Regions from separate parts of the Mesorhizobium sp. M1143 genome, predicted to be linked through region 2. Evidence: riboswitches for the same ligand, from Rfam matches in the RefSeq annotation. Region 2 holds a riboswitch; the other holds the start of a gene.

Region 1 (11,661 bases), on a different contig from region 2:
TGACGATCAGCGCCGAAGACGTCCGGACGAGCTCCTCTTCCAGCCATTCGATGACCGACAAATCGAGATGGTTCGTCGGCTCATCAAGCAGCAGAATATCGGGTTCGGGCGCCATGACGCGGGCAAGTGCTGCGCGGCGCGCCTCGCCACCGGAGAGATCGTTGGGGTTCTCCGTGCCGGCGAGGCCGAGATGCTCCATCAGATATGTGGCGCGGTAGGGATCGTCGGCAGGCCCAAGCCCAGCCTCGACATAGGCACGCACATTGGCAAAGCCGTCCATGTCGGGCATTTGCGGGAGATAGCGCACCGTTGCCGAAGGCTGGCGGAAGACCTCGCCGTCTTGCGGCTCGATCAGACCGGCGGCAATCTTCAGGAGCGTCGACTTGCCGGAGCCGTTGCGGCCGACGAGCGCGATCTTGTCACCGGCGGACGCCGTCAGTTCGGCGCCGTCGAGCAGCGGCGTGCCGCCAAAGGTCAGTCTTATGCCGTCGAGGTTGAGAAGGGGCGGGGCCATGTCAGCTTTCAGGCAAGGGGTAGGGGTGGGCGAGCAGCAGCGCGCGGCCATGGCCGAGCGCGATTTCGAGGCCGCCCCCGGTCGTGTTGGACTTGACCTCGTTCGAGATGGTCAGCGACGAGCCGAACACGACCTCGACATGGTCGAGCGGCCACTTCGCGCCGGACACGGTGAGGCCCGAAAGATCGGAAAAGCCGAGCACCGAAAACAGCGTTCCGTCGGCATAGTCGAAGCCGGCCTTGCCAGGCAGCAGAGGGGCGCCTTCCTGCGCTCCGCTGGTCAACAGCACTTTTGTGCCTGTCTCTGCCAGCCGCAGGCTGAGCGCCAGATGGAGGAAGGCGTGGTCGGCGCGCTTGCCGCCGAAAGCGCCGGCCAGCACCAGGCTGGTGGCGCCGCGTTCCAATGCCGCCGCGATCGCCAGTTCGCCATCGGTCTTGTCCTTTTCGGGAGGAAACACCTCCCGCGGCACGGCGGCGAGATCGGCAGGCAGGTCCGCCGGCACGGAATCGAAATCGCCGACCCACAGCTCCGGCATCAGGCCGAGCAGGCGGGCATGATCGATGCCGGCGTCGGCGGCGATGACGCGCGTGCCCGCGACCTGCCGGTCGAGCCGCGGCGTGCGGACGAGATCGCCGCCAAGCAGGATGGTGAATGTGCTCATATCCGCTGGCCCTTACCAGCCCCGCCGACGAAACGGAAGGCCGAGCGGCACCGTCACTCTTTGTTGGAGCATGATCTTTTTCCGGAAACGGATTCCACTTTCCGGGATCATGCTCGGGCAAACTTCCACTTGCGTGGCACCTTGGCCGGGCCTATGTGTCGAAACGCTCTAACGGGGTGCCGGACGCGATCTTCGCGGACCGGCTGAGAGGCAGTCTCGCCAACCCGCTGAACCTGATCCGGTTTGTACCGGCGGAGGGATTAGACGCTTCGGACAGCCCGACGCCTCAATTCCTTTCAACACGAATGAAGGAGGCGCCGATGCGCATGTTTTTGTCCCGTCTTGTCCCAGCGCTGGGGCTTGCTGTTTCGCTACTGGCAAGCCCTGCGTCAGCGCAGGAAAAACTCACGATCTATACCTATGAGAGTTTCACTGCCGACTGGGGTCCGGGCCCCCAGGTGAAGAAGGAATTCGAAGCCGAGTGCGGCTGCAGCGTCGACTTCGTCTCGGCGGCCGACGGCGTCGCACTTCTCAACCGCGTCAAGCTGGAAGGAGCCTCGACCAAAGCAGATATCGTGCTTGGCCTCGACACCAACCTCACCGCGGAAGCCAAGGCTTCCGGCCTGTTTGTCCGACATGGCGCGGTGGCTGAAAACAACGTGCCGGGCGGCTGGAGCGACGACACTTTCGTGCCCTATGATTATGGTTATTTCGCCGTCGTCTACGACACCGAGAAGCTGAAGAACCCACCGAAGAGCCTGAAGGAACTGGTCGAGGGCGATGCCGCCGACAAGATCGTCATCCAGGATCCGAGGACGTCGACGCCGGGCCTCGGCCTGCTGCTGTGGGTTAAGTCGGTCTATGGCGACAAGGCGCCGGAAGCCTGGGCCAAACTCAAGGGCAAAGTGCTGACGGCGACGCCCGGCTGGAGCGAGGCCTATGGCCTGTTCACCAAGGGCGAGGCGCCGATGGTGCTGTCCTATACGACATCGCCGGCCTACCACATGGTGGCCGAGAACACCGGGCGCTTCCAGGCGGCGTCGTTCGAAGAAGGCGAGTATTTGCAGGTCGAGGTCGCCGGCATCACCACCACGGGCGCGAAGAACCCGCTGGCGGCAAAGTTTCTGGCCTTCATGACCGGGCCGAAATTCCAGGATGTCATTCCGGAGACCAACTGGATGTTCCCGGCTGGGAAAACCGACAAGCCGCTCAATCCGGCTTTTGATAGGCTGGTCAAGCCGGCGAAGACCTTGCTGTTCAGCCCGGAAGAGGTCGCGGCAAATCGCAAGGCCTGGGTGGATGAATGGCTGGCGGTGATGAGCAAGTAGGAATTCAGGATGGCGCTTGAACACCCCCCTCTGGCCTGCCGGCCATCTCCCCCGCAAGGGGGGAGATCAAGCGCTCGGAAGCTTTCGCCAACCTCCAACGCTGCGAGGATGGGGCGGGGAGCGAAGCTGCTAATCTCCCCCCTTGCGGGGGAGATGGCCGGCAGGCCAGAGAGGGGTGGGCGGGAACTCGACTTCCGTGAAATATTTGCGTCAGCAGCGAACGTGCGCCGTAGGGTTGGATAGCGCGAAATGCGTGCGCACTATCCCTCTGACCCCCGCATCACGGCCGGCATTGTCGCGCTTGCGGCAATCGCGCTACTGATCGGTGGCGCCTTCGCCGGCCTTATCCGCGAAGGCGCGCACGACCTTTCCGGCGCCGCGTCCGCCTTTGACCTCTATCTCCTGCGCGTTGTCCGCTTCACGCTCTGGCAGGCTGCGCTCTCGACTCTGCTTTCCGCCGTACCGGCGCTCTTCGTCGCCCGGGCGCTGTCGCGGCATCCGCGCTTCTTCGGACGCGGCTTCATCCTGCAGCTGTTCACTGTGCCCCTTGCCTTGCCGGCGATTGTCGCAGCGCTGGGCATACTGGCGCTCTATGGCCGCGCCGGTTATTTCGCCGCGATCGGTGGCCAGAGCTGGCCCGACATCTATGGGCTGTCGGGCATCCTCGTCGCCCACGTCTTCTTCAACCTGCCGCTGGCCACCCGGCTGTTCCTCGAAGCGCTGGGAACGGTGCCGGCCGATCAATGGCGGCTGGCGAGCCAGCTCGGCATGGGAGCGAGGCCAGCCTTCCGGCTGATCGAGTGGCCGGTGCTGCGCGCCGCGCTGCCGGGCGTCGCCGGGCTTGTCTTCATGCTTTGCATCACCTCCTTCACCATCGTCCTGATCCTCGGCGGCGGGCCGGCGGCGACGACGCTGGAAGTCGCCATCTATCAGGCGCTGCGTTTCGACTTCGATCCGGCGCGAGCGGTGACGCTGACGGTGCTGCAGATCGCGCTGACTTTTGCCGTCATGCTGGCGCTGACGCGGCTCGGCGCCAATGTGACCGGCGACGCCAATTTGCCTGTCGCGCCGCGCCGCTATCACTTGGCCGGCAAAGCAGAAACAGCGTTCAACGCCGTCCTGATCGTGCTCGCCTTGCTGTTCGTCGCCGGACCAATGGCGGCCACCGTCGCGTCCGGCCTCGGCGCCGATCTCGGCCGGCTGGCGGGCGAGAGTGCCGTGCGTCAGGCGACCCTGACCAGCGCCGGTCTCGCCCTCTCGGCGGCGCTACTTTCGGTGGCGCTGTCGCTGTCGCTGATCATGGCTCGGCGGGCACTGTCGCTGCGCCGCCGGTCCAGTGCCCGTTCATTGCTCGAACATGCCACCGACACCGGCGCCGGCTTCGTCCTCGTCGTGCCGCCCATTGTCATCGGCGCCGGCTGGTTTCTCCTGCTGCGCACGGTCAGCGATGTCTTTGCCATCGCGCCGGTCATGGTCGTCACCGTCAATGCGGTGATGGCGATGCCCTTTGCCATCCGCGCGATGCGCCCGGCCTATGATGCGGCGAGCGAGCGCCACGAAAAGCTGTGCGCGCAGCTCGGCATTGCGGGCTGGAACCGGCTGCTTCTGGTCGACTGGCCATCGCTCCGGCGGCCGCTGGCCACCGGCTTTGCCTTCGCCATGGCGCTGTCGCTCGGCGATCTCGGCGTCATCGCGCTGTTCGGCAGCGATTCGGTGCAGACCTTGCCCTATCTCCTGCTGGCGCGCATGGGCAGCTATCGCACGGCCGATGCTGCCGGGCTGGCTTTGCTGCTCGGGGCGGTCTGCCTTGCATTGGTGGTCGCGGCAGACTGGCTGGGACGGGGAGAGAGATCGTGACGTCCGCTGTGGAGAAAGGCACGACTGTCCGGCTGGACAAGGTCTCGTTCAGCTATGGCGAAACGTCATTCCTGTTCGATGTCGAATTCGATACATCGAAGATCACCGCCATCATGGGGGCAAGTGGTTCGGGCAAATCGACCTTGCTCAATCTGGTGGCTGGTTTCGAGACGCCAGAGTCCGGTCGTGTGCTGATCGGCGGCGCCGATGTCGGCGCCGAGCCGCCTTCGGTGCGGCCGGTGTCGATGGTATTCCAGGAAAACAATCTGTTTGCTCATCTCTCGGTGGAGAAGAATGTCGGGCTCGGCCGCTCGCCATCGCTCAACCTGACCGACGCCGATCGCGCCGCAATCGCCGAGGCGCTTGACCGCGTCGGCCTGGCCGGCAAGGAAATGCGCCTGCCGCGCGAACTCTCCGGCGGCGAAAGGCAGCGCGTGGCGCTCGCCCGCGTTCTGGTGCGCGACCGGCCAGTGCTGCTGCTCGACGAGCCGTTCGCTTCGCTCGGGCCAGCACTGCGCGACGACATGCTCGACCTGGTGGCCGGCGTTCATGCCGAGCGGGCGATGACGGTGCTGTTCGTCACGCATCAGCCGGAAGACGCTCGCCGTATCGGCGAGCAGATGGTTTTTCTGGACAATGGCAGGGTTGCCGCGACGGGACCTGCCGCCGATTTTTTCGACGGCACTGGCCCTGAAGCGTTTCGGCGCTATATCGGCGCAAGTTCGGGCGGATCACGCGATATTGCCCGGAAGCGGACATAATTTACGACCAAACCGGCTACAGGTGATGTGGCGCTTGCTTGCCATGGTCCAGTCGATGTGGCTAGGTCCGCTTAGTACTGGTCCGGCACGAGCCGTGATTTGCCCCTACAGCGCCGCACCCGGCCGGATGCGTAAACGCTGTAGGTTTTTTGATGTGTGCAGGATTGCCAACGAAGACCGATTTTTCGCTGGCGCGGACCCCGGTCCAAATCATGCGCCGAGAGCTGAAGGAACGCCGTGCTGCCGACCGGCACTGACACTTTGAAACGCAGACCGCTGGTGCGCTTCCTCGCGCTGGCCGGCCTTGCCGTGGCGCTGGCCAGCTGCCAGATGTTCACGCCTCCCGAAGTGCAGGAATCCGGCTTCCAGCCTTCCGACAAGCCGATCACGGTCGACAATGTCGCCGCCAACGGCAAGCTTGCCGAACTGGCGAAGGCACAGCATCCGCGCATCCTTGCCACCTATGGCGGCGAATATTCCGATCCCAAGCTCGAGCGCATGGTGGCCAAGGTTGTCGGCAGCCTGACCGTGGTGTCGGCCAATCCGACCCAGACCTATCGCATCACCATCCTCAATTCGCCAAACGTCAACGCTTTCGCGCTGCCGGGCGGCTATCTCTACGTCACCCGCGGCCTGCTGGCGCTGGCCAATGATTCGGCCGAACTCGCCGCCGTCATCGCGCATGAGATGGGCCACGTCACCGCCAATCACGGCTTGCAGCGCCAGCAGCTCGAGGCCGAGGAAGGCCTGGCGACCAAGGTGGTCTCCGATGTGCTGGGCGACAGCCCGACCGCCAAGCAGGCATTGATCCGCGGCAAGCTGAGGCTGGCGCAGTTCTCGCGCAACCAGGAGCTGGAGGCAGACGCGATTGGCATCAAGTCGATCGGCGAGGCGGGTTACGATCCCTATGCCGCCGGGCGTTTCCTGCAGTCGATGTCGGCCTATACCGATTTCCGCTCGATCAGCGGCGCCACCGACGCCAGCCTCGACTTCCTGGCCACGCACCCCAACACGCCGCAGCGAATTGATCTGGCGCAGCGCCACGCCCGCCAGTTCGGCGCGCCGGGCATCGGCACCCGCGACCGCGATTCCTTCCTGGCCGGGATAGACGGCCTGCTCTATGGCGACACGCCGGAAGAGGGCTATGTGCGCGGCCAGACCTTCCTGCATCCGGGCCTCGGCGTTTCGTTCACGGTGCCCGACGGCTTCATCATCGACAATTCGGCGGCGGCAGTGACGGCGACCGGTCCCGGCGACATGGCGATCCGCTTCGACGGTGTGTCGATCGACAAGGATCGTGCGCTGACCGACTACATCAGAAGCGGCTGGGTGGCCGGTCTCGACGAGACCAGCGTGCGCCAGGAGACGATCGACGGCAACGAGGCGGCGACAGCGCACGCCGGCGCCGATGGCTGGCAGTTCGACATTGCGGTGATCCGCGCCGGCGGTCAGGTCTACCGGCTTTTGACAGCGGCCCCCTCGGCCAGCACGACACTCGATCCGGTGGCACGCTCGGTCAGCGGTTCGTTCCGCGTGCTCAGCCCCGCCGAGAAAGCGGCACTGAAGCCGCTGCATATCCGCGTCGTCACGGTACAGGCCGGGCAGACGATGGGCACACTTTCGGCGCAGATGGTCGGCGTCGACCGCAAGCTCGATCTGTTCCGCGTGCTCAACGCGATGTCGCCGGGCGCCTCGGTTTCGGCCGGCGACAAGGTCAAGATCGTCACGGACAGATAGCGCCGGTCTTCGTCAGAAACCCCAGCCTTCGTAGTGCTTTTTTCTGAGATAACTTTTCTGAGATAACTCGGGGCGGGACCCCTGTTCCTGGCAATCTCACGCTGCCATGAATTCGGGGTTCTGCTTGACCAGCGCGAGCTTGAGCTTTTCCATGGCGCGGGCCTCGATCTGGCGGACACGCTCCTTGGAAATGCCGAGCGTCTCGCCGAGCGCCTCAAGCGTCGCACCTTCGTCTGTCAGCCGACGCTCCTCGATGATCCTGAGTTCGCGGGCATTGAGCGCGCGGAGCGCCGTCTTCAGCCACATCAGGCGCCGTTCGACGTCGATGGTGTCGCCGGCGACCTCGTCAGGCAATGGATCGTCCGAAATCAGGAAGTCCATCCGCTCGGTGGTGCCGGCCTCATCGGCGAGCGGTGCGTTGAGCGAAGAGTCAGGTGCTGAAAGCCTGGAATCCATCTTCTCGACATCGGCCTCGGAGACGCCGAGGGCTACCGAGACTTCGCGGTAGAGCGTGGCGTTGGAGATCGGCTCGGCGCCATTGGCAAGACGGGCGCGCAGGCGCCGCAGGTTGAAGAACAGCGCCTTTTGCGCCGAAGAGGTGCCGCCGCGAACGATCGACCAGTTGCGCAGGATATAGTCCTGCATCGAAGCGCGGATCCACCATGTCGCATAGGTCGAGAAGCGCACCTCGCGCTCCGGCTCGAAACGCGCGGCTGCTTCCAGCAGCCCGACATGGCCCTCCTGGACCAGATCTCCGAGCGGCAGGCCGTAATGTCGGAATTTCGAAGCCATGGAGATGACCAGCCGCATATGGGCGACGGTGATCTGATGCAGCGCCTGCTGATCCTGGTCCTCCTTCCAGCGCAAGGCGAGAACATGTTCCTCATCGCGCTCGAGGTAGGGGGCTTTCATTGCCGTGCGGACCATGGTCCGTCCTGCCGTGTCTTCGATCATGCCGCGCTCCTGCTCCCGGACATTTTCGGACGGCCTGGCGGCCGTTATCTCTGTTTGACGCAATTCCGAAGGAAACCGCTTTCCCACTTTCCTGGAATTGCTTCGGGCCTAGCGCAGCCAAGGGTTCTTGAAATGGAAACGCGGCGCCCTACAACAAGCCATGAACGTGCCACACCGGGGATTGGTTCCGCCGCCGATGGCGGTTGTTTTGTGCGGTCCGACAGGGCGCATCGACACCGCAGATCCGGACTATTGGCACCGATCCGAGCTGCTTTGAGAATCTGATTTCTGGATCGTCGTTTTTTTGAAATCTGGTTCCTTATTTTGCTGCGCTGTATCTGTCAGTTTCCGGCTCTCACAAGCGCCGGACACCGGCCAAGGACGGGATCACACAGAAATGAAATGGCTCAATTCGCTCATCGTCGCCGGAACGCTTCAGGTTCTGGCTGTTACATCAGGCCATGCCGGCGCCAATCTTGACCAGATCAAGCAGGCCGGCACCCTCAAAGTCGGCACCGAAGGCACCTATGCGCCCTTCACCTATCATGATGCTTCCGGCGCGCTGGTCGGCTTCGACGTCGAGATCGCCAAGGCGATCGGCGACAAGCTCGGCGTCAAGGTCGAGTTCCTCGAAGGCAAATGGGACGGGCTGATCGCCGGCCTCGACGCCAACCGCTACGACGCCGTGATCAACGAGGTCGGCATCACCGACGCGCGCAAGGCCAAGTACGATTTCTCCGATCCTTACATCGCCTCCAAGGCCGTGCTGATCGTGCGCGGCGACAACACCGACATCAAGACCTTCGCCGACCTCAAGGGCAAGAAGTCGGCACAGTCGTTGACATCGAATTTCGGCAAGCTCGCCGAGACCAACGGCGCCGAACTGGTCGGCACCGACGGCTTCGACCAGTCGATCCAGCTGCTGCTCACCGGCCGCGCCGACGCCACCATCAATGACAGCCTGTCTTTCCTCGACTTCAAGAAGCACAAGCCGGACGCCAATGTGAAGATCGCCGCGCAGGAAGAGAACGCCGACTATGCCGGCGTCATCGTGCGCAAGGGTGATCCGGAGCTGGTCGCGGCGATCAACAAGGCGCTGGCCGACATCAAGGCCGACGGCACCTACAAGAGGATCGCCGATACCTATTTCGGCCAGGATGTCTCGCAGTAAAGACCATCTCCCGGCGGTTTGCCGGCAATGACCAATAGCGGCGGGCCGTCTTTGACGGCTCGCCGTTTTTCGCATGATATGAGAAGCACACAATCGCACTGCCGTCACCGCGGCGGTCTGTGAAGGAGGAGCCGTTCGTGCCGCACTGGCTACACCTGATGCTGGACTCGTTGCCGACACTGCTGTGGGCGGCGTTGATCTTCACCGTACCGCTGACATTGCTATCATTCGCACTCGGCCTGTTCGTCGGCCTGGTTGTCGCCCTGGTGCGGCTGTTCGGTCCCAAGCCTCTGGTTGCCGTGGTCCGCTTCTATGTCTGGATCTTTCGCGGCACGCCGCTTCTGGTGCAGCTGTTCCTGATCTTTTACGGCCTGCCTTCGGTCGGCATATTGCTGGACGCTTTTCCGGCGGCGCTGATTGGCTTCACCCTCAACATAGGCGCCTACAGTTCGGAAATTATCCGCGCCGTGATCGGCTCGGTGCCGAAGGGCCAGTGGGAGGCGGCCTATTCGATCGGCATGACCTGGAGCCAGGCGATGCGGCGCACCATCCTGCCGCAAGCCGGCCGCGTCGCCGTGCCGCCGCTGTCCAACACCTTCATCTCGCTGGTCAAGGATACGTCGCTGGCCGCCGCCATCACTGTGCCGGAGATGTTCCAGGCGGCGCAGCGCATCGTCGCCACCACCTATGAGCCGCTGATCCTCTATGTCGAGGCGGCGATCCTTTATCTGGCGATGAGCTCGGTGCTTTCGGCCTTGCAGACGCGGCTGGAGGAGCGGCTCAACCGCTATGGCGGCTTCCTGGAGGCGCGCTCATGATCGGCCTCACCGACATCGAAAAGCGCTTCGGCGACAATCTGGTGCTGAAGGGCGTGACGGTCACCATTGCCGAAGGCAGCGTCACCGCGCTTGTCGGCCCCTCCGGCGGCGGCAAGAGCACACTGCTGCGCTGCATCAACCTGTTGGAGATCCCGACCTCGGGCATGGTGCGCATCGGCGACGAGACGCTGGAATTCCGTCCCGGCATCAAGATCCCCAGCCGCGACATCCAGCGCCTGCGGCTGCAGACCGGCATGGTGTTCCAGAACTTCCAGCTGTTCCCGCATCGCACCGCGATCGAGAACGTCATGGAAGGCCTGGTGACGGTGCTGAAATGGCCGACGGCAAAGGCGCGCGAGCGGGCACTGGCGCTGCTCGAGAAGGTCGGCATGGCACACAAGGCGGATGATTGGCCGGCAACGCTGTCGGGCGGCCAGCAGCAGCGTGTGGCGATCGCCCGCGCCCTGGCGCCGTCGCCGAAAGTGCTGCTCTGCGACGAGCCGACCTCGGCGCTCGATCCGGAACTGGCGCAGGAAGTGGTCGACGTGCTGGGAAAGCTCGCCAGCGAAGGCACGACCATGGTGATGGCCACGCACGACCTTCGCCTTGCCTCCAAGATTGCGCAGGAGGTGGTGTTCCTCGACGCCGGCGTCATCGTCGAGAAGGGGCCGTCCGCCGTGGTGTTCTCCAACCCGGAGCGTGAACGGACGAAGCGTTTTATTGCGACGCTGAAGCAGGAGGCGGAGAAGGAAGCCGGCGGCTGAGCCTTCTACCTCCCCCTTGTGGGGAGGTCGGACGGAAGGTCCGGGTCGGGTCTGGTGCCGTCCCCCATCCTCGCTGCTTCGCAGCGACCCTGCCTGGGCGAGCCACGGGTCTCGCCCGTCCTTGGAACCCCACAAGGGGGTAAAAACAAAAACCCGGCACAAGGCCGGGTTTTTCATGAATTCGACGGTGAAAGCGATCAGGCAGCTTCTTCCTGCTCGGCTTCCTCATTGTCGGCCTTGGCGCCGCGCTTCGGGCCCTTGTTGAGGTTGACCTCGATCAGGCGCACGGCTTCGGTTTCCGACATGCGGTTGACTGCCGCGATCTCGCGCGCCATGCGGTCGAGTGCCGCCTCATAGAGCTGACGCTCGGAATAGGACTGTTCCGGCTGGTTGTCGGCACGGTAGAGGTCGCGCACGACTTCCGAGATCGAGATCAGGTCGCCCGAATTGATCTTGGCATCATATTCCTGCGCACGGCGCGACCACATGGTGCGCTTGACGCGGGCGCGGCCCTGGACGACCTTCAGCGCGCGCTCGACATAATCCTCTTCCGACAGCTTGCGCATGCCGATGGAGGTCGCCTTGGCGACCGGAACCTTCAGGCGCATCTTGTCCTTCTGGAAGTCGATGACGAACAGTTCCAGCTTGTGGCCCGCAACTTCCTGCTCGTCGATCGAGACGATCTGGCCGACGCCGTGTGCCGGATAGACGATGTACTCGCCGGTCTTGAAACCGTGGCGTGCCGAGGTGGACTTCTTCTGCGGGGTGATCGTTGCCATTACGCCCTGAACTCCTTGTTGTGGCACCGGCGGCCTGCCGGTCCGAACGCATGCGACCGGGGACACCGATCGTTAGCCGCACAACAGATGAACCCATCGGAAAAAGCCGGGACCGGCAAACCGCATACATAGCGACTGCCTGGCCCAGATCGCTCTGGTCCGATTGGGGATTTCACCTTTCAGTGATTTGGGGCGCTTGCGCCATAAATCGACGTTGTGTCACCGGCATGTTTCAACTGGTGTAGCACAAAAAGTCGGAAGAATCAAGGTTTTGCTGCAAACGCGAAGGTCGAGCGCCATCGCCGCCTGTCAAGGCA
Region 2 (11,661 bases):
TGTCAACCTTCGCGGCGCCGTCGTCCCGTCCCGGGTTTTCTTGGCGCCGATGCGTTAATCGCAAATCCACCTTCATCGAGAAATCGTTGTTCTTGGGCGTGCATGGCGCGGCCGGGTTGCGGTGCGGAAAACGTCCGAAACGGCGGCGGGTCTGGCCTGGTTGGTCGGCCTGGTCAAACAGAGCGGCAATGCAGCGCGGACTGGCCCAGCCTAAACATTGGCCTTGCCGTCGCGCCGCACTCACAGTTCCTTCTCCGCCAGTTCGCGGAAGGCATCGGGAACCGAGCGCCGGGCTTCCAGCGCCACGGCGCCATAGCCGACAGCCTCTCTGCCAAAGCGCTGGCGGATCTTGTCGATGGCGCGGTCGGCGCCAAAGCGCGCCAGGCCTTGCCTGCTGCCGGGCCGCTGCTTTTCATCGGCAAGCCCGAGCGGCAGCTCCAGCTGCAGCTCGGCACTTTCTTCCAGCTGCGACACCGAGATCGCCAGCAGCGAGATGGTCTTCTCCCGAGGGTTGGCGGCCAGCACGCCGCGCACCAGCTCCCCGGCGATTTCGGCCAGCATCGCGGTTGCCGAAATCGGCTGATCGAGCGTCAGCGAGCGTGTGACAGCGTGCAGATCGGCGAAACGCACGCGCACCGTCACCGTGCGCCCGGGCCGTGATTTCGCCCTGAGCCGGCTGGCGACCCGGTCTGCCAGATGCAGCAGGACGGGTCCGAAGATACGCGCCTCGGCCGGCCGTCTGCCAAGCGCCGACTGCGCGCCGGCGGAATGCGACCGCCTGTGGGTTTCGAGCTTTCGCGGGTCGCGGTTCCATGCCAGCGACGCCAGCTTTTCGCCGGCGGCGGGCCCGAGCAATCTTCGCAGCGCCCCACCATGCGTCTTTGCCAACTGGCCGATGGTCTCGATGCCGATCTCGGCCAGCCGCGCTCTGGTCGCCGGGCCGACGCCCCACATCAGCCCGACCGGCAGATCATGCAGGAAGGCAAGTTCGGTGTCCGGATAGACCACCGCCAGCCCGTCGGGCTTGGCCACCTGCGAGGCGATCTTGGCCAGATGCTTGGTGCGCGCCACGCCGATCGAGATCGGCAGGCCGAGCTCTGCCCGGACGCGCCGACGCACCGTGGCGGCGATCTCGGCCGGCGGCCCGAACAGATGCGTGCAGCCGGCGACGTCGGCAAAGGCTTCATCGATGGAAATCCGCTCGACCAGCGGCGTGAAATCGTCGAGCACCTTGATGGCGGCGTCGCCCAGCCGCTGATAGTCGGCGAAATGGCCGCCGACGAAAATCAGTCCGGGGCAAAGCTCGCGCGCGCGTCGTCCGGGCATGCCGCCGCGCACGCCGAAAACCCTGGCTTCGTAGGAGGCGGCAAGCACGACGCCGCCGCCGACGGCGATCGGCTTGCCCCTGAGCGCCGGGTCGAGCAACTGCTCGACCGAGGCGTAGAAGGCGTCGAGGTCCGCATGCAGGATGGTGGGCTCCATCCCGACCGTTCCCTTTGCGGCGTTGCAGCATTAGCCGCGTCTGTTGTGAGAGGCGTTTTTGCCGAACAAATAGAGAACAAACAGGGCCTATTGTCAAGCGAAGCGGTTGTCGCCGGCCGGTCCGTTCCAGATCGGGCTGTCGAGTGCTCCGCCTGGGCATCGGACCTGCGGAACATTGTCTCTCGCCTCAGCGTTCATATCCGCGACGGGACGCTGTTTTTGTGGAGGCCGGTATGGGCCAGTTCGAGATGATCGACCTCGTCAGCGTCGTTGACGCCTGCACGAGCGATCGCGTTGCCGGGCACTGCGTGTCAATGGCCAGGGCGGTAGAGGAGTTGCGAGTGCTGACCGGTGATTTCGTATCGCCGGACGAGACGGTGGCCAACGCGCTGTCGGCAGTGGCGCTGGGGCGCGGCTGCGCGGTGGTGTTCGACGAGCGAGCGGGCGCCGACATCTTGCTGGCGCCATAGCGGGCGGCGCCGGGTTGTGGCAGCCAGAAAAGTCGAACAGCGTGCAAAAAGCTGTGCAGGCATGGCCCCATAAGCGGGGCGTGGAAAAGTTCTGCGCGTGGGTGTATTCTCCAGGTCGCAAGCGGTCGCAGACCGCATAGGGGGAGAAATGACATGCCGAGGGTTTCGGAACTCTTTTTCAAAACTGCCATCTTGTTCCTGATGTTGGGGATTGCGGCCGGCCTGCAGATGGCGATCTCGGGTGACCACGCCGCTTTTCCGGCGCACGCGCATATCAATCTGCTCGGTTGGGTGACGAGCGCCATCTTCGGCGGCTACTACGCGCTCAATCCGCAAAAGGCGGCGCGTCGCATCGCCATGATCCACTACGGGCTCTACACTCTCGGCTTGGTGATCATGCTGCCGGCGCTGTATGTGATGCTGCAGGGAAACCCGGCGTTTGAACCGATCGTCGCCGGCGGCTCGCTCATTGTCGCTGCTGCCGTTCTGGTTTTTGCTTTCGTGGTGTTTTCGCCCGAAACGGCGCGCTCGGTGTCCGGCGTGGTTCCGGCCTCTCGCTGACTGTTCGCGCGCGGCGATCAAAGTCCGACCCGCGTTCGCGACCCGCGACACGGGTTGGCCAGGCCGATGGCCGCAGCCGCTGGCTGCGGTGTCTATCGCCGCGTCGGCGCTTAACATACCCGAGTCCCACCACGTATTATTTCGTGACTATTTGGCGCCGGAACCTTCCCAGATATCGCGCGTTGCGGCGACTGTATTCGCGCTGCCTTATATATAGGCAGCCTTGAGTACGTCCACAGCATGGGTTGGGGGAGGAGCAGGCCACCATGTCGAACAGAGAAATCGGAACGTCGGCCTCACTGGGCCGACGCATCGCCGATCTGAAAGCCAGGATGCGAGACGCCAGCGTTACTGAACACGAGATGCAGACCTTCCAGAAGGTCGCAGCCATCATGGGAGGTGTCGAAGGCTCCCTACGCCTCGACGCCGACGACCTGATCGCGGCGTCCTTCGTCACCGAGGCGCTCGGCGATCCCGGGTCGAATTGAAGGTCAGAGCCCGTCGGCACTCAAGTGCCGGCGGTCGATGGCCCGGTTCGCAGCGCCGCGATGCCGGAGCGTGTCTGCACCGCCCGCGGCGGGGATTTCTTGCGCACTTTGAAGATTTCAGGCGAGCGGCCTCGACGGCGCTTGAAATATTGGGCTTCGCGTTCGTGCTTCTCGGCTGCTTCTCGGCTGTCGAAGGTGCCGAGATTGTCGCCGTCCAGCCCTTGACCACAAGGGCTAAGCCAAACCGCCAAGGCGCCTTAAACGAAGGATCCGGCCAGCCGGATCCTTCGAAATATCGCGATGCTCCGGCATCGCCTTCAGCTCATCCTTGGTCCAACTGGTGACGGCGTGGACGTCCCGGGAAACTCTCGAAAGTCCGCGGTCGCTGCCCTTACACCTCGTCGAACCGGCCGCCGCGCCTCGCCAGGTCGTGACCAATGGCGGCTTCCTCGGCGTCGTCGGGCAAGGCATCGTCACTGTCCTGGTAGGGGTTGTCGTCATCCTCCTCGGGCAATTCGCCTTCCTTCTCGACACCGGTGGTGTCCGGCAGGCTTTCCTGATCTGCTCCGTCGGGCAGGACCGTTGCGCCACGCAGCGCATCCCAATCCTGCCGGCGCGGCGTCGGCGCTTCCACCTCGTCATTGGCGATCCTGTCGCGGGCATCGTTTTTGCTCGGTGGCGCCTCGACCTCGTCATTGGGTTTTCTGTTTCGTTCTTCCATGATTGCCTCCTCCGGGCGGCTTTGCGTCGAGAAGGTGGAACTCACTTCCCGGCTGTCAGGTTCCGGCAACCACTCCATCTCCGTGGAACCAATTGCCGCCAGTCTGCTTTGCCAAGGACTAGTCTGCTTTGCCAAGGAGATGAATCCAGAGGAGCTGGACCATGAAGACTTTCCCCCTCATCCCATGCGTGCTGCTCCTGGCGCTGGCCGACCCGGCGGCTGCGCAGGACAATGGCGACCAGCACGGCCGTGCCGCGCCTTGCCAGGCGCAGCCTCAGGACGATGGTCAGAAGCCGCCGGTCGCCAATGGCGGTGGCGAATCGACCAGCACGCTCGGTCCCTGCGGCGGCGTGCTGCAGCCGCCGCCCAGTGGTGACCAGGGTATGACGCAGCCGCCGCCGGATCAGGGCAAGACGCCGGTGATCAAGCCTGGCGAGGTGCCTGCGCAGCCGCCGAAGCAATGACCTTTGCTTGAAACTTCACGGCGTGGCACGAAGGCGGTCGGTTCCCGTCTTGGCCGGGCGACGCGGTCACCGGATCAATGTCGGCGCCGGCCGCAATCGCCCGGAATTGGAGCCGTGCATCATCCATGTCGAAGGTCTCCTGAGGGATTGTGCTTCAATGCGAATCTTGCGGGTGCGGGTTCTGCTGGCATGACCGGGAAGCCGATCAATTTAGTCTCCGCTTGCGGAACAAGACCGTACCGGCTGCGTTTGCCTCCAGGAGCCCGCCACCTCGATCTGCGCTGTTTTCGCCTCATGCGGGAACACGGCGGAGCTCGCCAACAACGACAGGAGACGAAGATGAAAACCATCCTTATTCCCGCCGTCGCCGGGCTCGCCATGATCGCTGGTATCGGCATTGCCGCCGCCGACGAGGTCATCGTCACGCAGCCGGCACAGCAGCAGGTGATCATCACCCCGGAACAGCGCACGGTCGTGCACCAGTACGTAAAGAAACATCCGCTTGCCTCGGTCAATCTGCTCGGCGTCGAATTGAATGTCGGCACTGCCTTGCCTGACACTGTCGAGCTGCAGGAGGTTCCCGACGTTCAGTACAGATACGCCGTCGTCGACAACCATACCGTGTTGGTCGACCCCAGCACGCGCAGGATTGTCGAGGTGGTCGAGTAACGCTCGACAACCTAACCATTCATCGGTGATACGGCCCTGTCGTTCTTCCTAAAGGGCGGCAGGGCCGAATGATGAACATGATGAAGGAGAATTGCCATGTTGCCGCATGTCGAGACCCCGAACTCCGCCAATGTTGCGGCGTGTTGCGACAAGTTGCTGGCCGAGCGCAACACGGCGCTGTTATCGATGAAGGAAGCGATCGCGCTCCTGCGGGAGCGCACCGGCACCGATCGTTCGGATGCCGACCTCGCGGGGCTGATCGTCAAGAAGGCGGCGCTGCTCGGCGTTGCGGTGATTTCCGACCCGCGCTGAGATGTCTCGTCACTCAAGACGCCGGCCGAATTTTCGGCTAATGTTTTCGTGGAATCTGGACCAACCGACCGGACCCAACCACGGAGGCTTAAGTGACGGACGACAAACAGGACCGCATTCGCCAGCGCGCGCACGAGATCTGGGAAAAGGCCGGCCGGCCTGAAGGCGCGCATCAGGAACACTGGGAGCAGGCCACGGCTGAAGTCGATGGCGCGGTCGCCAAGCCCAAAAAGGCGGCGAAGAAAGCTGACGCCAAGCCCGCCAAGGCAGCCGCCAAGCCAAAGGCCGCGAAGCCTGCCGCCGCAAAGTCCGGCAAAGCCAAATCGAAATAAGGCCAGAAATAAGGCCAGTCGAAATAAAGCAAGGCCGGAATTCGCTGGCCGGGCCATCCTTGGCGCCCGCCGTTCAGGCGCGCCCGAGCCTCTCAACCTGACGAATTGCGCCTGCGACGGGCAGCGCAATTCCTTGTGTTTGGCGACAGCCGCCCCTCATGCCTCCCAGGCATAACTCGACAGCGCAAAGCGAATCCCGGCAGCTGTCATAGCCAGTTCGCATTCGGTGATCTGGCGCAGGTGGCGCAGATAGCGCGTTACAGTCTGTGGCAGCCAGCCGGCGCAGGCCTCGACATAGGCGCGGCTGTGAACAAGGGTGCCGGTCGACAGCCTCTCGTCCTTCTCGGCAACGACTTTCAGATATTGGCGGATGAAGCGGATGTCGTCGGCGATGTCCTGGCTGGCCATTCGCCAAGCCCCGGCGAGACGTTGGCACTGATCGAATGACAAGGGCAACAAAGGCGGCGGCAACGACGGGGGTGACGGCAAAGGACGAGAGAGATCGGCGAAGGCAACATGGTTCGCTGTGCTCAAGGACATTCCTCTCTGCAAAAAGAGATATCGTACTTTATGTACGAATCAGCGTCAAGCCAATTTCGTACAATTGGGACGATGGCAATGAATATAGCAGCGGACGCTTCAGCTAATCACGCATCGTGAATCCTTCAGGAGTCGCACCAATCTCGCGGAGGGCTTTTCCCAGGATGGTGTTGACTGTTTCCCTCGTGTCGGCGTCGAACAGGTTCAGGCCGCGCCGGATCGTCTCGCGCCAGTTTTCGCCCTTGTCCCACGCTTCCATGAAGGCGAAGGCAAGGTCGTCCTGGCGACGCGTGGCTTCGAGCGCTTGGGTCAGCAGGCGCGCTTGATGGAGATCCTTCTCCCGCTTGGCCCCAGCGCTCGGCCCGAGTCGCGAGGCGACGATCAGCTTGTGGATGGCGTAGCGCTGGGGCGAGGGGACCAGCACAGGCAAGCCCGAGCGATGCAGGAGCGCAGTCCGGATGGGGTCGCGGATAAGGAGATCCAGAAACCGTAAGGGCTGCGCGGAGTCTCTGCCGTTTTCTTATAATTACGTTTATCAGCTTGAATTTCAACGCAGTTATAAGAAATTCGTGGAAACCTTATAACGCAACGAACTGACGAGTCGCTCTGAACGCCCGGGCGCCCGGCCCGTCTGGCCCAAAACACTTTGCCGCAGTGCCTTCAACAAACGGCTTCCCCAATGTCGCGAACAATGCTTTAACCCGCTCATCCACAGGGGTGCTCCGTATCGTCGGGGCTGAGATGAGGGCGGCAAGCCTTCGGACCCTAAAGCTGATCTGGATAATACCAGCGGAGCGAGGCGGGCGATGTTTTCAGGCGCACAGATTTCCCTTTATCCCATGACCGACGATTTCGTCGGCGTCATCCTCGGCGCGCTCGGCGCGCTCGATCCCTGGCGCGACCGGCTGCGGATCGAAACCGATGACATCTCGACGCTTATGGTCGGGCCGCCCGAGGTGCTGTTTCCCGCCATGCGCGACCTGTTCGTCGCGGCGGCCAGAAGCGGCAAGCACTGCGTGCTTTCGGCGGCGGTCTCGCGCGGCTGTCCGGGTGAGCCCGACGATCCGATCTGCCGCTCCGACGAGACCGGCGGCCCCGCCATTCCGCTGGACGAGCGCAAGATCGCCGCGATCCGCGCTGTCCAGGCCACGCCGTCGACCGGCCAGCCGGTGGCGGCGCAGTTCTCGCTCTATGTGATGGGCACAGGCGACCATATGGACGAGATCTATGGCTGCATCGATTTCCTGAAGCAGTCCGGCGTCTTTGAACGCTCAAAGAACTTCTGCACCAAACTGCGCGGCGATGCCGGTGCGGTGTTTGCCACGCTCAACGAGGCCTTCTGCCGCTTCGGCCCCGGCGCCGGCCACGTCACCCTCGACATCACGATTTCGGCGAACAGCCCGAGCGGGGTCTGAGCCGCGGCTCAAGCGTCGTTCCTCGAGGATATTGCCGTGGCTGGTTTATCTGACCCATTGCGTGGAGGAGATGCCTCTGACCCCTCAGCACAAAGAGGAGGGGAGCCATTGGCGATTGGCGAAGACCGCGATGCCCACGAATCTCCCCCCTCGAGCGGGAGATGGCTGGCAGGCCAGAGGGGGTCCCAGCGCGTGGAGCGCCGACGTCCTTTTCGCATCGGCAAGGCGTGGGCGCTCTATGCGAGACGACCCCCTCTGTCGCCTTCGGCGACATCTCCCCCTCGAGGGGGGAGATTAGCCGCAGCCATCGCCAAGACCATCCCCGCCGCCTGCGCCTTCGCCCTGCTCCTCGCGTCCTGGGAACTCTACGCCCGCTATGGCGGCGCTGCCCCCATCATGCTGCCGGCGCCGTCGCGCGTGCTGCAGCAGGCCTGGGAGCATTGCGCCGCACTCGCCGACAACACCATGCCCACCGTCCGCGCCACATCAGCCGGCTTCGCCTGCTCGTTGGTCGCTGCCTTCGTGCTTTCGGCGCTGGTCGATTTCTTGGCCCCGCTGCGCCGCGCGCTGTTTCCGCTGCTGATCGTCAGCCAGACCTTGCCGCTGGTCGCGATCGCGCCGCTCATCGTGCTGTGGTTCGGCTTCGGGCTGATGCCAAAAATCCTGCTTGTGGCGCTCGTCACCTTCTTCCCGATGATGGTCGCGCTGGTCGAAGGTTTTGCTGCGACCAGCAAGGAGATTTCGCAGATGCTCGCCGCCATGGGGGCCGGGCGCTGGCGTATCTTCTGGCTGGCGCGCCTGCCTTCGGCGCTGCCCTATTTCTTCGCCGGGCTGCGCATCTCCGTCACCTACGCCGTGGTCGGCGCGATCTTCGCCGAATATGCGGGGGCGGCGAAGGGGCTGGGCATCTACATGCTCAATGCCAAGAACAACTTTCGGCCCGATCTGGTGCTCGCTGCCGTCGCCGTCAGCGCCGCGCTCACGCTGATCCTGTTCGGCATTGCCGTGCTCGTCCAGCGCTTCGCCATGCCTTGGGAGAATGCAGGGAGCGAAAGCCGCGACGGCAAGGTTGAAGCTGCAGAAGAGAACCGTCAATGACGCGGCTCGAACTGCGGGACATCAGGAAGAACTTCGGCGCGCTTGAGGTGCTCGCCGGCATTTCGCTTCATGTCGCGGCCGGCGAGTTCGTCTCCATCCTCGGCCCTTCCGGCGCCGGCAAGTCGACGCTGTTCCAGTTGCTGACCGGCGCGCTGAAAGGTGAGGGCGACATGCGCTTCGACGGCGCGCCATTGCAGGGCAGCCCCTTCGCCTTCATGCCGCAGCGCGACTCGCTGATGCCGTGGCGGCGCGTCATCGACAATGTGACGCTGGGGCTGGAAGTGCAGGGTCTTGGCCGCAAAGCGGCGCGCGAACGCGTCGCGCCGTTGTTCGCTGAGTTCGGCCTTGCCGGTTTCGAGCGCGCCTGGCCGGCCGAGCTTTCCGGCGGCATGCGCCAGCGCGCCGCCCTTTTGCGCACCGTGGTGCAGCAGCGCGACATGCTGCTGCTCGACGAGCCCTTTGGCGCGCTGGATGCACTGACCCGCGCGGGTATGCAGCGCTGGCTGGAAGGCATGTGGCAGCGCCACCGCTGGACCGCGCTGCTGATCACCCATGACGTGCGCGAAGCCGTCTACCTCTCCGATCGAATCTATCTGATGTCGGCGCGGCCGGCCCGCATCATCGGCGAGATTGCCGTGCCGCTGCCGCGCCCGCGCACCACCGGCAGCGATGCCGCGCGCCAGGCCGCCGCGCTCGAAGCCGACATCCTCGACACGCTGCTCAATCCCGGGACTGACCGGGGCTTGTTTCCGCAGACCGCTCAAAGGAGTTTTTCATGACCGAATTCACACGCCGGCAGGCTTTGCTGCTGACGCTGGCCGCCGGATTGCCGCTGGCCTCGCGCGCTCATGCGGCTGCGCAAAAAATCACCGTCGCGCTCGACTGGACGGTCAACACCAACCATGTCGGCCTGTTCGTTGCCCGCGACAAAGGATTCTACAACGAGGCCGGGCTCGATGTTGAGATCCTGCCCTATGGCGATACTGGCGCCGGCACGCTGGTCGCCAACCGCATCGCCGATTTCGGCATTGCCGGCGTCGGCCTGTTTACCCAGCGGGCTGCCGGCGCCGATCTCAAGGCGGTCTACGCCGTGGTCCAGCAGGAGACCGGCCGGTTGGTCTTCAGCGCGGATCGCGGCGAGATCAAGAGTCCCAGGAATCTCGACGGTCTGACCTATGGCGGCTTCGGCAGCGCCTGGGAAAACACGCTGATCTCGACCATCATCCGCCACGATGGCGGCAAGGGCGTTTTCGAGACGGTGACATTAGGCACCTCGGCCTATGAGGCGCTGGCCAACGGCTCGGTCGACTTCACGCTGGAGGTCTCGACCTGGGAAGGCGTCGCTGCCGAACTGAAAGGCGTCAGGCAGCGCGGCTTCCGCTACGCCGACTACGGCGTGCCCGACGAGCACACCACCTTGATCGCCTCCAGCAATGCATATCTCCAGGCAAACCCGAAGGCCGCATCGGCCTTCGTCGAGGCAACGCGGCGCGGCTACCAGTTTGCCTGCGATCACCCGCAGGAAGCCGGCGATCTGCTGATGGCTTCCAACAAGGACGCGCTGACCGACCCGGCGCTGATCCACGCTTCGCTGAAAATGCTGGTCGACAGGCATTTCCTGAGAAGCCAGGCCGGCGTCATCGGCACCATCGACAAGGCCAAGATCGAGGCGATCGGAACCTACCTCTTCAGGGCCGGCATATTGCTCGATGGCGATGGCAAGGTTCTGAAGGAGAAGCCGGATTTTGGAGCGTATTTCACGAACGAGTTTTTGGGCGCGTAATCTCCCCCCTCGAGGGGGAGATGTCGCCGAAGGCGACAGAGGGGGTCGGTACGTCCTGACGCGACTTCCTATCGCGGACAGAGGACGTCAGCGCCTTACGCGCGGCGACCCCCTCTGGCCTGCCGGCCATCTCCCCCTCGAGGCGGGAGATTGCGCCTCACCGCCTTCTCCCTCACATATCGATCATCGAGCGCTTCACCCGGCCGATGATGGTGATGGCGCCTTCCAGCGCCGGCGGCGGGATGTCCATGTAGGAGGCCGGCTGGAAGGGCGGGTTCTCGTTGGGGCGGTAGCGCTTGTAGGTGGCCTGGCCGCTTTCGTCCGAAATGACGTAGCAGCCATTGGTCACCAGCCGCTTGTCCCTGAGGTTGACGAAGATGATCGAATCCGGTGGCGAGATCTTGTTCATCGACGGGCCGTCGACGCGCAGCGCAATCCATTGGCCCTGCTCCAGATCGGTCGTGGGGATGGTCGGATAGTCGCTGAGATTGACCACCGTATCCTGGCTGCCGAGTTCGCCGGCGCTGATCCACGAGACGATGGGCACATCGACGGTGGCCAGCGACGGCATCGGGATCTGCCGGCCCGACTCGTCAAAGCCGAAATGGCCCCCCGCAAGGCTGCCGCCGTCACCGTTGAACAAGAGCCAGCCGGGATCGACGCCGAACAGGCGGCCGTATTTCTCCGCCGCCTTGCGCGACAGCGGCCGGTTACCGTTCTCGTGACTGATCAGCGTGTTCTTGTTGATGTCGCGCAATGCCCGCGCAGCGTCGCTCGGCGAGGCATAGCCCGCCTCCGCCCGCGCCTGCTGCAATCTGTGCCTCGGTTCCTGCATCGTACAAATTGCCTGAAATTTATCGTCCAATATGTACGATTTCGCTTGCGTACGTTTCGTACATATCGTACGCTTAGCGCATGATCGAACAAATCGCAAGCGTTTCCGCAGACATCCTCAGCTTTCTCCCATCGTCCGGGCTGTCCTCCTCCCCGGTCCGGACGCAAACCGGGGCTTCTGCCCCGGATCCGGTCGAACCGTCGTCCCCCCGATCGACCGGAACGGCCGGAGCCGCTCCTCTCCCGGCTCCGGCCACCTCTTCAGCCCATGGCGCCGCCGGTGCGCCAAGGGCTGTCTCCGGCGGGCAGGGTATTTCCTGCATCCGCACGGAAGATGGCACCGTCATCCTGTTCGACCGGCTGACGGGCAGGGCGGTTTCCGCCCTCACCAAAGCGGCCGCCGAAGCCGCCTTGCGGCATCTCGCCGGCTCGCTGCCGGCCGCCAGTATCGGCTGACCGCACCGACCATCCGCTCTGATTTTTTCCCGTGGG

What was found. A riboswitch is a leader RNA that binds a small molecule or an ion and turns the genes downstream of it on or off. The one in region 2 is predicted to bind thiamine pyrophosphate.
Region 1: another riboswitch for thiamine pyrophosphate. It lies ahead of thiB (thiamine ABC transporter substrate binding subunit); the one in region 2 lies ahead of NKH35_RS28250 (YkoF family thiamine/hydroxymethylpyrimidine-binding protein).

What each region holds. Positions count from the first base shown of each region.
Region 1 is NZ_JAMYMJ010000053.1:22,449-34,109, reverse strand. It holds gene NKH35_RS26110 (ABC-F family ATP-binding cassette domain-containing protein) at 1-514, opposite strand, end outside; gene NKH35_RS26105 (thiamine diphosphokinase) at 516-1,175, opposite strand; TPP riboswitch at 1,338-1,452, shown strand; gene thiB (thiamine ABC transporter substrate binding subunit) at 1,496-2,503, shown strand; gene thiP (thiamine/thiamine pyrophosphate ABC transporter permease) at 2,753-4,360, shown strand; gene thiQ (thiamine ABC transporter ATP-binding protein) at 4,357-5,121, shown strand; gene NKH35_RS26085 (M48 family metalloprotease) at 5,452-6,858, shown strand; gene NKH35_RS26080 (RNA polymerase factor sigma-32) at 6,955-7,812, opposite strand; gene NKH35_RS26075 (amino acid ABC transporter substrate-binding protein) at 8,210-8,983, shown strand; gene NKH35_RS26070 (amino acid ABC transporter permease) at 9,121-9,801, shown strand; gene NKH35_RS26065 (amino acid ABC transporter ATP-binding protein) at 9,798-10,565, shown strand; gene NKH35_RS26060 (CarD family transcriptional regulator) at 10,763-11,344, opposite strand.
Region 2 is NZ_JAMYMJ010000068.1:3,017-14,677, forward strand. It holds gene dinB (DNA polymerase IV) at 241-1,482, opposite strand; gene NKH35_RS28195 (hypothetical protein) at 1,716-1,952, shown strand; gene NKH35_RS28200 (hypothetical protein) at 2,106-2,513, shown strand; gene NKH35_RS28205 (hypothetical protein) at 2,780-3,001, shown strand; gene NKH35_RS28210 (hypothetical protein) at 3,022-3,252, opposite strand; gene NKH35_RS28215 (hypothetical protein) at 3,393-3,722, opposite strand; gene NKH35_RS28220 (hypothetical protein) at 3,884-4,186, shown strand; gene NKH35_RS28225 (DUF1236 domain-containing protein) at 4,526-4,855, shown strand; gene NKH35_RS28230 (hypothetical protein) at 4,952-5,167, shown strand; gene NKH35_RS28235 (DUF2934 domain-containing protein) at 5,260-5,499, shown strand; gene NKH35_RS28240 (hypothetical protein) at 5,656-5,907, opposite strand; partial or broken gene NKH35_RS28245 (GSU2403 family nucleotidyltransferase fold protein) at 6,143-6,532, opposite strand; TPP riboswitch at 6,743-6,855, shown strand; gene NKH35_RS28250 (YkoF family thiamine/hydroxymethylpyrimidine-binding protein) at 6,846-7,454, shown strand; gene NKH35_RS28255 (ABC transporter permease) at 7,710-8,552, shown strand; gene NKH35_RS28260 (ABC transporter ATP-binding protein) at 8,549-9,331, shown strand; gene NKH35_RS28265 (ABC transporter substrate-binding protein) at 9,328-10,335, shown strand; gene NKH35_RS28270 (LexA family transcriptional regulator) at 10,508-11,170, opposite strand; gene NKH35_RS28275 (hypothetical protein) at 11,251-11,625, shown strand.